Regions from separate parts of the Providencia zhijiangensis genome, predicted to be linked through region 1. Evidence: predicted binding sites of a transcription regulator. Region 1 holds the regulator's gene; each other region holds the start of a gene.
The links. The regulator Fur, encoded in region 1, represses iron uptake genes when iron is present. The targets are predictions, from matches to a motif close to ATAATAATGAGAACNACTATCAA.

Region 1 (3,219 bases):
AGTGCTTTTTTTTTAATCTATTAGATGAATTAGCGGGGTATGCACCTATGGTACTAGGGATTCAGCTAGGGTATCATTGCCCGCTGAATTACTGGCACACCCCTTCCGTTAGCAATAGTAGATATGGCAAAAGAACAAACTGACCGCACCACACTGGATTTGTTCGCAGAAGAACGCAGGCCTGGGCGACCAAAAACTAGCCCGTTGTCGCGGGATGAACAATTACGAATCAATAAGCGAAATCAGCTAAAACGAGACAAAGTCAAAGGGCTACGTCGAGTTGAGCTGAAATTAAATGAAGACGCTGTCGCGGTCTTAAACCAATTAGCTGAAGAGAAAAACATAAGCCGAAGTGAGCTAATTGAAGAAATTTTGATGGCTCAACTTGAGCAGGTTAGTGAGACAATTGACCGCTAGCCGTATCTGGGTAAATCACACAAATTTGACAGACTAACACTGTTTTTTTCGCCAAAATAAGGCGCAAAATTTTACCTATTTTCGTTCTATATTTTAGTTCTAGCAGAATCGGTAATTTATACTCTCTACTAGAAAAACAAGAGGTTAATCACTTTATGGCAGTTATAGGCATTTTCTTCGGAAGTGACACAGGTAACACAGAAAATATTGCCAAAATGATCCAAGAAAGATTAGGCAAAGATGTTGCAGAAGTTCACGATATTGCTAAATGCAGCAAAGAAGATATCGAAGCATTTGATATCCTACTTCTTGGCATCCCTACGTGGTACTACGGTGAAGCTCAGTGTGATTGGGATGACTTTTTCCCAACATTAGAAGAAATTGATTTTGACGGCAAGCTTGTCGCACTGTTTGGTTGTGGAGACCAAGAAGACTACGCAGAGTATTTCTGTGATGCGATGGGAACTATCCGTGACATCATTGAGCCACGTGGTGCAGTGATCGTGGGTCATTGGCCAACTGAAGGCTACCACTTTGAAGTTTCTAAAGGTATGGCGGACGATAACCACTTTATCGGTCTTGCTATCGATGAAGATCGTCAACCAGAACTGACCGAAGAGCGTGTTGACGCTTGGGTTAAACAAATCTCTGAAGAGATGTCTCTGGCTGAAATCCTTGGCTAATAATGACATAGATTGTCAATTAAAAGCGGGGGCCATTCGATATGATGGATTATCCTTCCATCTAATGGACTCGCTTTTAAGAACGAATCAAAATAATGAGACAATGCATGGTTTCTATTTTTATTTTCCATGCCTATAATTGTAAATCAGTTTAGAAGACAACTGGATTTTTGTTAAAAACGTCTCATTATTGTTAAATTTATGATTTAAAATACAGGACAAGCCCGCATGACAGACAATAATAAAGCATTGAAAAATGCAGGACTCAAAGTCACTCTTCCAAGATTGAAGATTTTGGAAGTACTTCAGGAGCCTGAGTGCCATCACGTCAGTGCGGAAGATCTCTACAAAAAGCTGATTGATATTGGTGAAGAAATCGGGTTAGCCACTGTCTACCGCGTATTAAACCAATTTGATGATGCAGGTATTGTGACTCGTCACAATTTCGAAGGTGGAAAATCCGTATTTGAATTGACTCAGCAGCATCACCATGACCACTTAATTTGTTTAGATTGTGGCAAAGTTATCGAATTTACTGACGAATCAATCGAAGAACGTCAGCATGACATCGCCAAGCGCCACGGCATTAAACTGTCTAACCACAGTTTATATCTATATGGCCACTGCGCTGAAGGTGACTGTCGTGAAAATGAAAGCGTCCACGAAGCTAAATAATCACATTCATAAATCGTCTCATTAAAAATGAGGCGATTTAATTAATCAGTGATTTCGTATTGATGATACCCACTTAATGTTTATTAGTGGGTATTTTTATTTATATATTCTTAACATTCCCCTATTTTGCTCTTTAGCTGAAAATTAGCGACTATTTTTTAAAAATACATAGCTTTATTTCTTCAGATAAAACTAAAATTATCCTCTATTCTTTAATTTGCCATGTGTTATTTTAATTTATACTCATGATCAAATTTATGCGTAAGAGATTAAAGGATGAAAAAAACATATCTGTTTTTGAACATAAGTTTTTTCTTCTGGTTTCTTACTTTGATAGCGTGGTTTTTTAGATATACCTTTGTGGCATCCGTTGCCTTTATATCTTCAATCATTTGTTTGGTTCTATACTTCAATTACAAAAAGGTTAGTCACATGTTCAATAAAAAACAAAACAAACCAGAGCCCACTCCCACTATCAATAAAGAAGAAATCACTCAACAAATTGCTGAGGAAAAAATGCAAACATCTACAGCAGTCGTTAGCGAAGAAAAAACCAATACCATTATTGCCAAAGATGTCGTGTTTGAGGGCAATATTACTTCCAATGAACAAGTGCATATTTATGGTACTGTGATTGGCAATATTACTGGTAAAAACAACACCGTCAAAATCATGCAAAATGGGCATGTTACCGGCAATATAACCAGTAATGAGCTATGGGTAAACGGCAAAGTGGAAGGTGAATGCATCACCGAAACTATTAGCATTGATACCAATGGTGAAATTTATGGCATCATCCGCTATTCCAGTTTATCCATTAAAAAAGGCGGAATATTTTCTGGTCATGCTGAGGTTAAATCTGCAACGAAATCGACGGGAAACGTAGCGGTATTTAAAGAAAAAACCAAACAAGAAAATTCAGAACCACACACACCTGAAGCGGGTGCTCTGTAATTAAATTTGTTAAATAAATGATATTGAATTGCTCGATAATAACTTTACTACCTTATTTATAGGTATTTATTGTCGAGTTATTTTGATTATATAAATTCGCTTATCACCAAAAGAACGCGTTTTATACGTAATAAAAATAGAATAAAGGCGACATTTCTGCCGCCTATTATTAAATATTAATATTGTTCAAACATCTCTTGGATTTTTTTCGGGTCTTTCGTTTGTGTTAATGCTAATTGCAGTAATACACGAGATTTTTGTGGGTTCAATCTTTCAGATGCTACAAACCCATATTCATTATCATTCACTTCCGCGTTTCGCGTTGTATAGCCTGTCGGTACGCGGCTGGAACGCACCACGACAACATCCTCTTTCGCTGCATTAGCTAATGCATCAAAAATAGTTTTATACATATTCCCGTTACCAACACCGGCACTCACAATACCTTTAACGCCTTCTTCGCGCAGTGCTTTCACTGGTGCTGAAGATG
Region 2 (3,219 bases), 1.0 Mb from region 1:
GAAGAAGCAATTAACGTATTCGCTCGTAATCTCAGTGATTTATTGATGGCAGCGCCTGCGGGTATGCGTGCCACGATGGGGCTCGATCCGGGCTTACGTACCGGTGTAAAAGTAGCGGTCGTTGATGCGACGGGTAAAGTAATGGCGACAGATACCATTTACCCGCACACAGGCCAAGCTGCCAAAGCGGCTGCTATTGTGGCAGCCTTATGTCAAAAATATCACGTCGAGCTGGTCGCGATTGGTAACGGAACTGCCTCACGAGAAACCGAACGCTTCTTTGCTGAAGTACAAAAACAGTTCCCTGACGTCACGGCACAAAAAGTGATTGTCAGTGAAGCAGGCGCCTCTGTTTATTCTGCTTCTGAGCTGGCAGCATTAGAGTTTCCTGATTTAGACGTTTCTTTGCGTGGCGCGGTTTCTATCGCTCGCCGCTTACAAGACCCGCTAGCTGAGCTGGTGAAAATCGACCCGAAATCTATCGGGGTCGGCCAGTACCAACATGATGTTAGCCAAACTCAGCTAGCCCGTAAGTTAGATGCGGTCGTTGAAGACTGCGTAAACTCCGTCGGCGTCGATTTGAATACCGCCTCTGTTGCGCTACTCACCTGTGTTGCAGGGTTGAGCAAAATGATCGCGCAAAACGTTGTTGATTGGCGCGATGCTAACGGTCAATTCAATGATAGAAAACAGTTACTTAAAGTTGCTCGTTTAGGGCCAAAAGCCTTTGAACAGTGTGCTGGTTTCTTGCGTATCACCAATGGGGATAACCCACTGGACGCCTCAACGGTTCACCCAGAAGCCTACCCAATTGTTGAAAAAATTCTTGAAGCTGTGCGCCAGCCGCTGAAAGAGATTATGGGCAATTCACAGGTATTAAATGGCTTAAGTCCACGTGAATTTACCACCGAACAGTTTGGGGTTCCTACCGTTACTGACATCATTAAAGAGCTGGAAAAACCGGGTCGTGACCCACGCCCTGAGTTTAAAACGGCGACCTTTGCTGACGGTGTCGAAACAATGAATGACTTAACACTGGGAATGATCTTAGAAGGTGCAGTGACTAACGTCACTAACTTCGGGGCATTTGTGGATATTGGTGTTCATCAAGATGGTCTGGTGCATATTTCTTCCCTTTCAAACAGCTACGTTGAAGATCCTCACAAAGTCGTCAAAACCGGTGACATTGTGAAAGTCAAAGTGCTGGATGTGGATATTGCCCGTAAGCGTATTGCGCTCACTATGCGCTTAGATGAGCAAGCGGGTGAAGGTAGCAGCGCACCTCGCAGTGCGGCTCCAGCGCAAGATAGAAATACCCGCAAAGCCCCTGCTTCGCGAGGGAATGCACGAGGAAATTCATCATCTAACTCTGCGGCGTCTAGCAACAGTGCGATGAGTGATGCACTGGCTGCCGCTTTTGGTAAAAAACGCTAAGCCATGATGCCCTTGCCATTTCATCGGTAAGGGCATTTATTAAAATGCATTTAATCATCTCTCAGTATTTAATTTAAACATATTCCATTTTTCTTATAAAAATAAATTAAATAACTAATTCAATTTATTATCTGCACTTTGTCTTATTTAATTATATTAATTAACAATACTAACATCTGCATTTTAGTTTTAAAAAACTCCACCAACTAAATCCCTTTTTGATCCACATCATTTAATATTGCCCGAAAAAGAGGCTAAATATAACCATGGTAGATGATTATGATTCTCATTGTTAATTAGATTTAATTTTATCTTCCACTCTATTTCTTTTAAAGATAACCACTTTTATAATAATAATTATCAATATTATTCTTAATAACACTCTCTGTAATTTAACATCGTAATTTTCATGTTAAATCAACAGAATAAACCGTAATTGGAAGGTACTATGTCCATACTTCCTCAATGCAGTTATAAAATACTTGGCTTTTCACCAGAGATAAGTCCAGCCTATCGCCAAAAACTGCTTTCCCTTGGTCTGCTCCCAGGCTCAGTGTTCAAAGTTGTGCGCGTAGCGCCGTTTGGTGATCCTGTGCAAATTGAAACTCATCGCGTCAGCTTAGTATTACGCAAAAAAGATTTAGCACTCATTAATTTAGATGAAGCGCAAACGAACTAATTATTTTTGGATTAATTCCAATAAAGATTTTCATTTTCACGACTGGCATACACACTATGAAACCATTAACTATCGGCCTTATTGGCAACCCTAACGCTGGTAAAACAACCTTGTTTAACCAGTTAACCGGGTCACGTCAGCGCGTCGGTAACTGGGCAGGAGTGACCGTCGAACGTAAAGTCGGACGCTTCCACACCCCTGAACACAAGATTGAACTTGTTGATTTACCAGGTACTTATTCCCTTACGACTATTTCAGAGCAAACCTCCCTCGATGAGCAAATCGCCTGCTACTTTATTTTAAGTGGCGAAGCCGACATGTTGATCAACGTGGTGGATGCCTCAAACCTCGAGCGCAATTTATATCTGACATTACAACTTGTTGAGCTAGGTGTTCCCTGCATCGTCGCACTGAACATGTTGGATATAGCCAAAAGCCAACATATCGATATCGATGTAAAACAGCTCGAAAAGCAGCTAGGTTGCCCTGTAATTCCAATGGTCTCTACCCGTGCAACAGGCCTTGAACAGCTCAAACAAGCGATTGATAGCCATCCTAAAAATAGCCAACAAGCCTTAGTGCAATATCCACCACAACTGTTACAAACCGTGGATATGCTTTCAGAGCAAATTTCTGCTCAGCAATTTAGTCAGCAGCAGCGCCGTTGGTTAGCTCTCCAAATTTTAGAAGGCGATATTTATAGCCGCCAGCGGGCTGATATCTCCGAACAAGTATTTGCTGAAACTCGCCTTAAACTCAAAGAGACCTTGCAAGAAGAGCCTGAGTTACTCATTGCAGATGCTCGCTATCAATCCATTGCCTCAATTTGTAACGCCGCGATTAATAACAGTGCCGCTGAGCCGAATAAACTCACTCAAGCGCTGGATAAATTTATCTTGAACCGCTGGCTTGGTGTGCCAATTTTCTTGTTCGTGATGTACCTGATGTTCGTCCTTGCGATCAATATCGGTGGCGCTTTACAGCCGTTCTTTGAAGGGGCGTCTGAGGCCATCTTTATTCATGGTATTCAATGGATTGGCGCAACCGCAAACTTCCCTGATTGGTTGACCGTTTTCCTTGCTCAAGGTGTTGGCGGTGGTATCAAT
Region 3 (3,219 bases), 190 kb from region 1:
TTTAGGGATTCGAGGAAATTCTTTTCCTTTTTCAGCACTGTTTGCCGTTTCAAGCACTTTGGTTTTGGTATACGAATATGCCCCTGTAACGGCAAATTTGTCGGTGAGTTTACTGTTTATCTGGGCTTCCACACCTTTACTTTCACCCTTGCCGATTAGGGTCATATAGCCTAATTCAGAGTCGTATTTAGGAATGTTTTTTTGCTCGATATGATAGAGAGATAAGGTCGCCAGCGTTTTTTGGTCAGAGGTGAGGTACTTAATACCGATTTCTGTTTGTTTTGCTGTTTTAGGATCAAACGGCTTACTTTCTGGCTTTCTGTTGGTTGCAAGATTTGGCTCAAAAGAGGTGCTGTAGCTAATATAAGGGGAAATACCATTATCAAATGAGTATAACACCCCAACTAAGCCTGTTAGTTTGCCATCATTTTGTTTCGAGTTGTCACTGTTCGTTCTGTCTATCGTTTTTACTTCAATCCAGTCATATCGGGTGCTAGCTAATAAGTTCCAGCTATTCCATTCAATTTGGTCTTGAATATAAATACCGATTTGATCGCTTTTTTGTAACTGGTCGGTGAATAGCGTCTGCTTGGATTCATCAATTTTCTGGTATTGGGGGTTACGCCAATCAATATCATAATTGCCGCTTCTGTCGCGCCAAAACTGTTTATCCTCTTTAGTCCATTTGTAATCGACGCCGACTAATAGTGTTTGATAAAGCCCCCCATTATCAATGTCAAAATTTAAATGGGTATCAACGCCAAATGTATTGAGTTTCGTTTTTTCGTGCTGAGCCATTCGTTTTAGTACATAAGGATAGTTTTTGGCTTCACTTGCTAACGTGTTAAATACTAAGTAATTATATTTTTCATCAATCTCTGCGTAGCGTGCCTTTTGGACCAGTGAAATTTTATCACTAAAATTGTGTTCAAATTCATACCCGATACTATGTTGTTTTTGTTTGGAAATATTATAGTCAGGATTGCTTATGTTGAAGTCTTGCGGAATTTTTCCTTCCGGGGTTGATTCAAGCGTGCCAACTTTAGGAAGAAAGTTTCGATAACCATTTTTCGGTGAGTTTTGTAAGTAAGCCAGAAGAGTGAAAGTTGTGTCTTCATTTAGGAATGATATGGAGGGAGCGATGGCATATTTTTCTTCTTCATAGTCTCGAACCTGAGTATCTTTCTTTTTTGCCAGGCCATTTAGACGGTAGAGGATATTTCCATCATCCGTTAGCTTGCCACCCAGATCAAAAAATCCTTCTGTTTTATTTCGATTACCGACCCGTAACTGAATTTTATTGATGCTCTGTGCGGTTGGTTTTTTGCTTGTCATAGCAATAACCCCACCAGGGCTTATTTGCCCATACTGCACAGATGCCGGTCCTTTAATCATCTCAATTCTGTCTAGAAACCAAGGCTCAGTTGTGCCCATTGACGAGGACGCATTTCCGCCAAAAGGAATGCCATCTAGAATTTTGTTCGCATAATCAAAACCGCGACTGAATACCTCATCATTGCGATTCGAATCACCACGGTATTCGGTAACTACACCTGGTGTATACCTCAGTGCATCCACAACGGTTTCTGCCGCTCTGTTTTCTATTTGGGTTTTGGTTACCACATTTACCGTCTGTGGTATTTTCATTATCTCTGTATCATTCTTTGTTGCAGAAGATGTCGTTGTTGCGGTGTATGAATCACTTGAGCTTGGTGTAGTCACAACCAGAACATCAGTTGCTGAAGCCGCGAATGGCGAAACTATTAACAGTGATAGCGCTGATAGCTTATTTTTATTTAACATAGCAATACCTGTTCATCCCTATTTTTAACGTACGGTTCTAATATTTATTAGTAAAATCATATTGATGCATAGATTTATGCATTTGTGCTTTATTGAATATCATGTGTGTGATTTTATATGATAATAATAATCATTTAAATAATTAATGATAATAATAATCATTTAGATAATTAATGATAATAATAATCATTAAGAATACCATATGATAATTAATCAGTTTTTTATGTTTTAGAAAGTCAGGATTTCAACCAGATTGCTCTTTGCTCAATGAGGCAACTATCAACGCATTTCATCAGCGCATCTAATACTTCGGTCTGAATAGGGTTATAAGATTCGGCTTGTGATTTTGATTGGCGGATATATTGGGTCAGGGAAATGGGGCTTCTCGATCGTGAAAAAGGTATTTTCATTTTTCGAGGAGTAAGGAGTGTAACGAAAAGAGCTAGACATAATGAAATGCCCACTAGCTATTGGGGCGCTTCATTAATCGGGAGGGGATAAAATGGGTTATTTGGCTGGTTTATCAACGTTATTTTTCAGTAAATCATGCAGATACTGATTGGCGCTGGTGACTTTACCTTGGGCATCGGTGACTTGATACTCTTCTCCGGTGATAGAGGATTTGGATGCCACATTGTCAATAAACTGCTCTGTTGTCTGTAAGCGCTTTTCGGTTTTACCTAGCTTTAAACGCAAATGGGATTCAGCTTCTGGTGCGGAATGACCGGAACCATTACGCGTGAACGTTAAATTCTGCTGTTTGCCCAATTCCGTTAACAACGCTTCAGTCCGCGTTTTCTCTTCTGGGCTTAGCGCAAGGGCTTTGGTGGTGACGAAAATAGTTAAAAAAATCACTAAGATTGAAGCAAAACGGCGAGAAGCTTGAGTCAGTAACGATTGCACAGGAAACGCTCCGATAAGTTAAGATTGGAGAGATTATAGGCAGCCGAGATGAATAAACTATCAGTAATAGTCTGAGAATCATGTTTTAAGACAAACTTAGGTTTTAAGGCATAAATTAAGGCATAAAACGGTAGCCAATACCGGTTTCAGTTAAAAGATGTTCGGGGCGAGCAGGGTCATTTTCCAACTTCTGGCGTAAATGCCCCATATAAATGCGTAGATAATGATTATGTTCGACGTAACTTGGCCCCCAGACTTGCAGCAACAAATGGCGCTGAGTGAGCACTTTTCCGCTATTGGCGACGAGTTCGCTAAGTAACCGAAACTCAATGGGGGTGAGATGCAGCTCTTCGCTGCCTTTAGTCACGATACGGTTGATGAAATCCACCGTGACATCGCCAAATTGAAAAATCGGGCTTTCTTGACCGGCTTTACCAAAGCGACGCAAAGCGACTCGGACACGGGCGAGTAATTCACTGATACCAAAAGGTTTCGTTAAATAATCATCGGCAC
Region 4 (3,219 bases), 460 kb from region 1:
GCTCTGGTTTTAATGGAACATCCGGAGAATACGAATAGGTTTGTCCTGATACAGTGCTCTCGAATAAACTCGGTTCTCTATAGCTATCAGAATATTTTGTATAAATATCAAATTCGTCAGTTACATGAAAACGCAGTTCACCCATTAAATCATTTTTCGGACCGTAGCTAATACTTTTACCTAAAACATGGTCATCAACATCGAAAGCGTGAATACGCCACCCGACTAAAGTACTCACCCATTCCCCTTGATATGCCATATTGGTAAAGACGGATTTATTCGTTCCTTTAGCATTACGCGTTACAGGGTCTAATTCCTCACCGGGTATTGTTCCTTCTGGAGTCCAAATCGGTTGATAGGTTTTAGTCAATGGCTTTGATTTTTGTTGCATATATTCCACACCGTAAGTGATATCGATAGGATAATCTGCAAACTCAGACGTATTTTCTAAATTAAAGCCCACTCGCTCATCGGTGTAACGGTGCTGATATTGATTACCATAGTGAGCGGTAACATCATCCGTTGTGCCATTACGTTGTTTAAATTTCCCTTTTGTCCACCATAGGCCTAAGTTCATATCTACCCATAATGAATCGGGTTTATAAGAATAATTTAAAGAGGCAGTATCAATATCTGCGGTACCTAAAGACCACTGTGGCATTTTCCCATCGTATTGATACCAATACGCCGCTAAAACCTCACCCGCTTTTTGTTCATGATGGCGGTAATTTAATTCAATACTTGAGTATGGGTTAAGATAAATATTTGTTTTTAATAATGTTGACTGGCTTTCATAACTAGTATTAACCACTTCTTGCCCTGGCTTAATAGGAGCATCTGTATTTTCGTATTTATGATAACCATTTTTACCAGCGAAGAAGTTCCCTTGTTTTCTATCACTATGTGCCAGTAATATATCAAATTTATCATTTCGATATGCAACCCCTGTCGTGATAGAACCATTATTAAAATGTGAATTTTTAACGCCATTTGAAACACGATACCCAGATTCTCCTTTTTCATCTGAAGCGATAGTTGGGCGTCGGTTATTATTGTAAATATTCCCCTTAAATAAGAAACCAAATTGGTCACCTTGAGGAATAATGCTGTTTGCTGATAATGTTTTTAATTTAACCGTACCTCCGATGGCTCCTCCTGAGAATTTACTCATAGAAGCCCCTTTTTCGATTTCAATTGTATCGATTAAATCCATATCCACATAAGTTCTATCTGTACTTCCTTGGTAACCACGCCATGTATTGGTTGATTGCAAACTGCCATCAATGATAATTGGCACTCGTCCATTCCCTTGCAACCCCCGAATACCAATATCTAATGCACCCGCTTCATTTCGTGCATTATTAACTTGTAATGAAGTTTTATTAGCAAATATATCTGAATTGGTTGTTCCTCTTACGGTAGAAATATCATTGGCGTCGATTTGCTTGCTATTTGACTTTATTTTGCTGGCTGTGACGAGAAGTTTATCTTTTTGAGTCGAGGTATTGGTTTGATTTGCTAAGGCTGTGTTTGTAGAACATATAATAATTAAACTAATTATGTTTTTATTTTGAAATATCATTTAAGTAATGCCTTCATTAATTAATGATGATTAAATAGACGTGACGAAATAGCGTATAAAAAATATGAGGATATATTTTTATACTTTTCAATTTATGCATTTAAAGTAAATTTAAGTGCAATGCCATAGATGTAACTCGTTCGAAAAACCTTATTTATTGAATGGTTACGTATTCATTTCCCTTGCAAATATTAACAAGCCTTGAAATATACAGTAGTGATAATAATTATCAAGATCATAATGAGTATCATTATCATATTGATAATATTGTGACCCTCTAGCGAGCGCAGCCCCCACCTTAAATCCTAAATAGTTCATATTAGAGGTAGGCGGCAAGCAAATGAGTCTCTTGGAGCATACATCAGTATGTGACGAGGACGAACGAACGAACGTAGCCAACACCCCTATAATGGGAAATATGCCCCCAATCCTAAATCCTAAATCCTAAATAGTTCACATTAGAGGTAGGCGGCAAGTGAATGAGTCCCTTGGAGCATACACATGTATGTGACGAGGGCGAACGAACGTAGCCAACACCCCTATAATGGGAAATATGACGGATTTATCGATAAAAAAATATCATGGTCAACACCCCATCATTCCCGCCAAACTCCTGATACTATTAATAAGAATCATTCCTTCCGTTACTACTTTTTTATGGTGTTTCATGGCACAGGTATCACGGGCAAGAAGCCTCGGCAAATATTTCCTTTTACTCGATAATATGCTGGTTGTTCTTGGCTTTTTCGTGGTTTTCCCTTTAATTTCAATTCGCTTTGTTGAGCAGCTTGGCTGGGCAGCTGTGGTGGTTGGTTTTGCCCTTGGACTTCGCCAGTTTGTACAGCAAGGATTTGGGATTTTTGGGGGTGCGATTGCCGACCGATTTGGTGCAAAACCGTTAATTATTATCGGGATGCTGTTGCGTGCCGCAGGCTTTGTGTTGATGGCTTTGGCTTATGATCCTTGGGTGTTATGGCTTTCTTGTATATTGTCTGCCCTTGGGGGTACCTTGTTTGACCCTCCTCGTACCGCTTTAGTGATTAAATTGACCCGCCCTTATGAGCGTGGGCGTTTTTATTCATTATTATTTATGCAGGACAGCGCTGGCGCGGTGATTGGGGCATTAATTGGTAGCTGGCTTTTACAGTATGACTTCCACTATGTTTGCTGGGCTGGCGCGGCGGTGTTCGTGATTGCCGCTCTACTTAATGCTTGGTTACTTCCTGCTTATCGCATTTCCACCATCAAAGCCCCTATTCGAGATGGGATGCGCCGAGTCTTGAAAGACACCCGCTTTGTGACCTATGTGATTACGCTTTCTGGCTACTTTATGCTGTCAGTACAAGTGATGCTGATGTTTCCCATCGCCGTTAACGAATTGGCAGGAACGCCAACGGCGGTGAAATGGATGTACGCCATTGAAGCGGCAATTTCCCTGACACTGCTTTATCCAATTGCCCGTTGGAGCGAAAAACATTTCCGCTTAGAACAACGTTTGATGGCCGGGCTATTTTTAATGAGCCTGAGCATGTTCCCTATTGGTATGACCGCATCGGTCAATATACTGTTTGTGTTGATTGGCATTTTCTATTTAGGCACTATCACCGCGGATCCTGCTCGTGAAACCCTGAGCGCCT

Region 2: feoA (ferrous iron transporter A) is a predicted target of Fur. The motif match lies at 1,782-1,804, and genes of this name have one in related genera.
Region 3: QS795_RS04580 (TonB-dependent siderophore receptor) is a predicted target of Fur. The motif match lies at 1,977-1,999, and genes of this name have one in related genera.
Region 4: QS795_RS07640 (TonB-dependent receptor domain-containing protein) is a predicted target of Fur. The motif match lies at 1,817-1,839, and genes of this name have one in related genera.

What each region holds. Positions count from the first base shown of each region.
Region 1 covers NZ_CP135990.1:1,212,240-1,215,458, reverse strand. Annotated here, with positions in the region: gene ybfE (LexA regulated protein) at 124-417, shown strand; gene fldA (flavodoxin FldA) at 573-1,100, shown strand; gene fur (ferric iron uptake transcriptional regulator) at 1,329-1,775, shown strand; gene QS795_RS05435 (bactofilin family protein) at 2,208-2,729, shown strand; gene ansB (L-asparaginase 2) at 2,906-3,219, opposite strand, start outside.
Region 2 covers NZ_CP135990.1:203,781-206,999, reverse strand. Annotated here, with positions in the region: gene QS795_RS00940 (Tex family protein) at 1-1,434, shown strand, start outside; gene feoA (ferrous iron transporter A) at 1,883-2,113, shown strand; gene feoB (Fe(2+) transporter permease subunit FeoB) at 2,170-3,219, shown strand, end outside.
Region 3 covers NZ_CP135990.1:1,020,315-1,023,533, forward strand. Annotated here, with positions in the region: gene QS795_RS04580 (TonB-dependent siderophore receptor) at 1-1,803, opposite strand, end outside; gene QS795_RS04585 (DUF5329 family protein) at 2,311-2,706, opposite strand; gene kdpE (two-component system response regulator KdpE) at 2,822-3,219, opposite strand, start outside.
Region 4 covers NZ_CP135990.1:1,668,052-1,671,270, reverse strand. Annotated here, with positions in the region: gene QS795_RS07640 (TonB-dependent receptor domain-containing protein) at 1-1,582, opposite strand, end outside; gene mdtH (multidrug efflux MFS transporter MdtH) at 2,250-3,219, shown strand, end outside.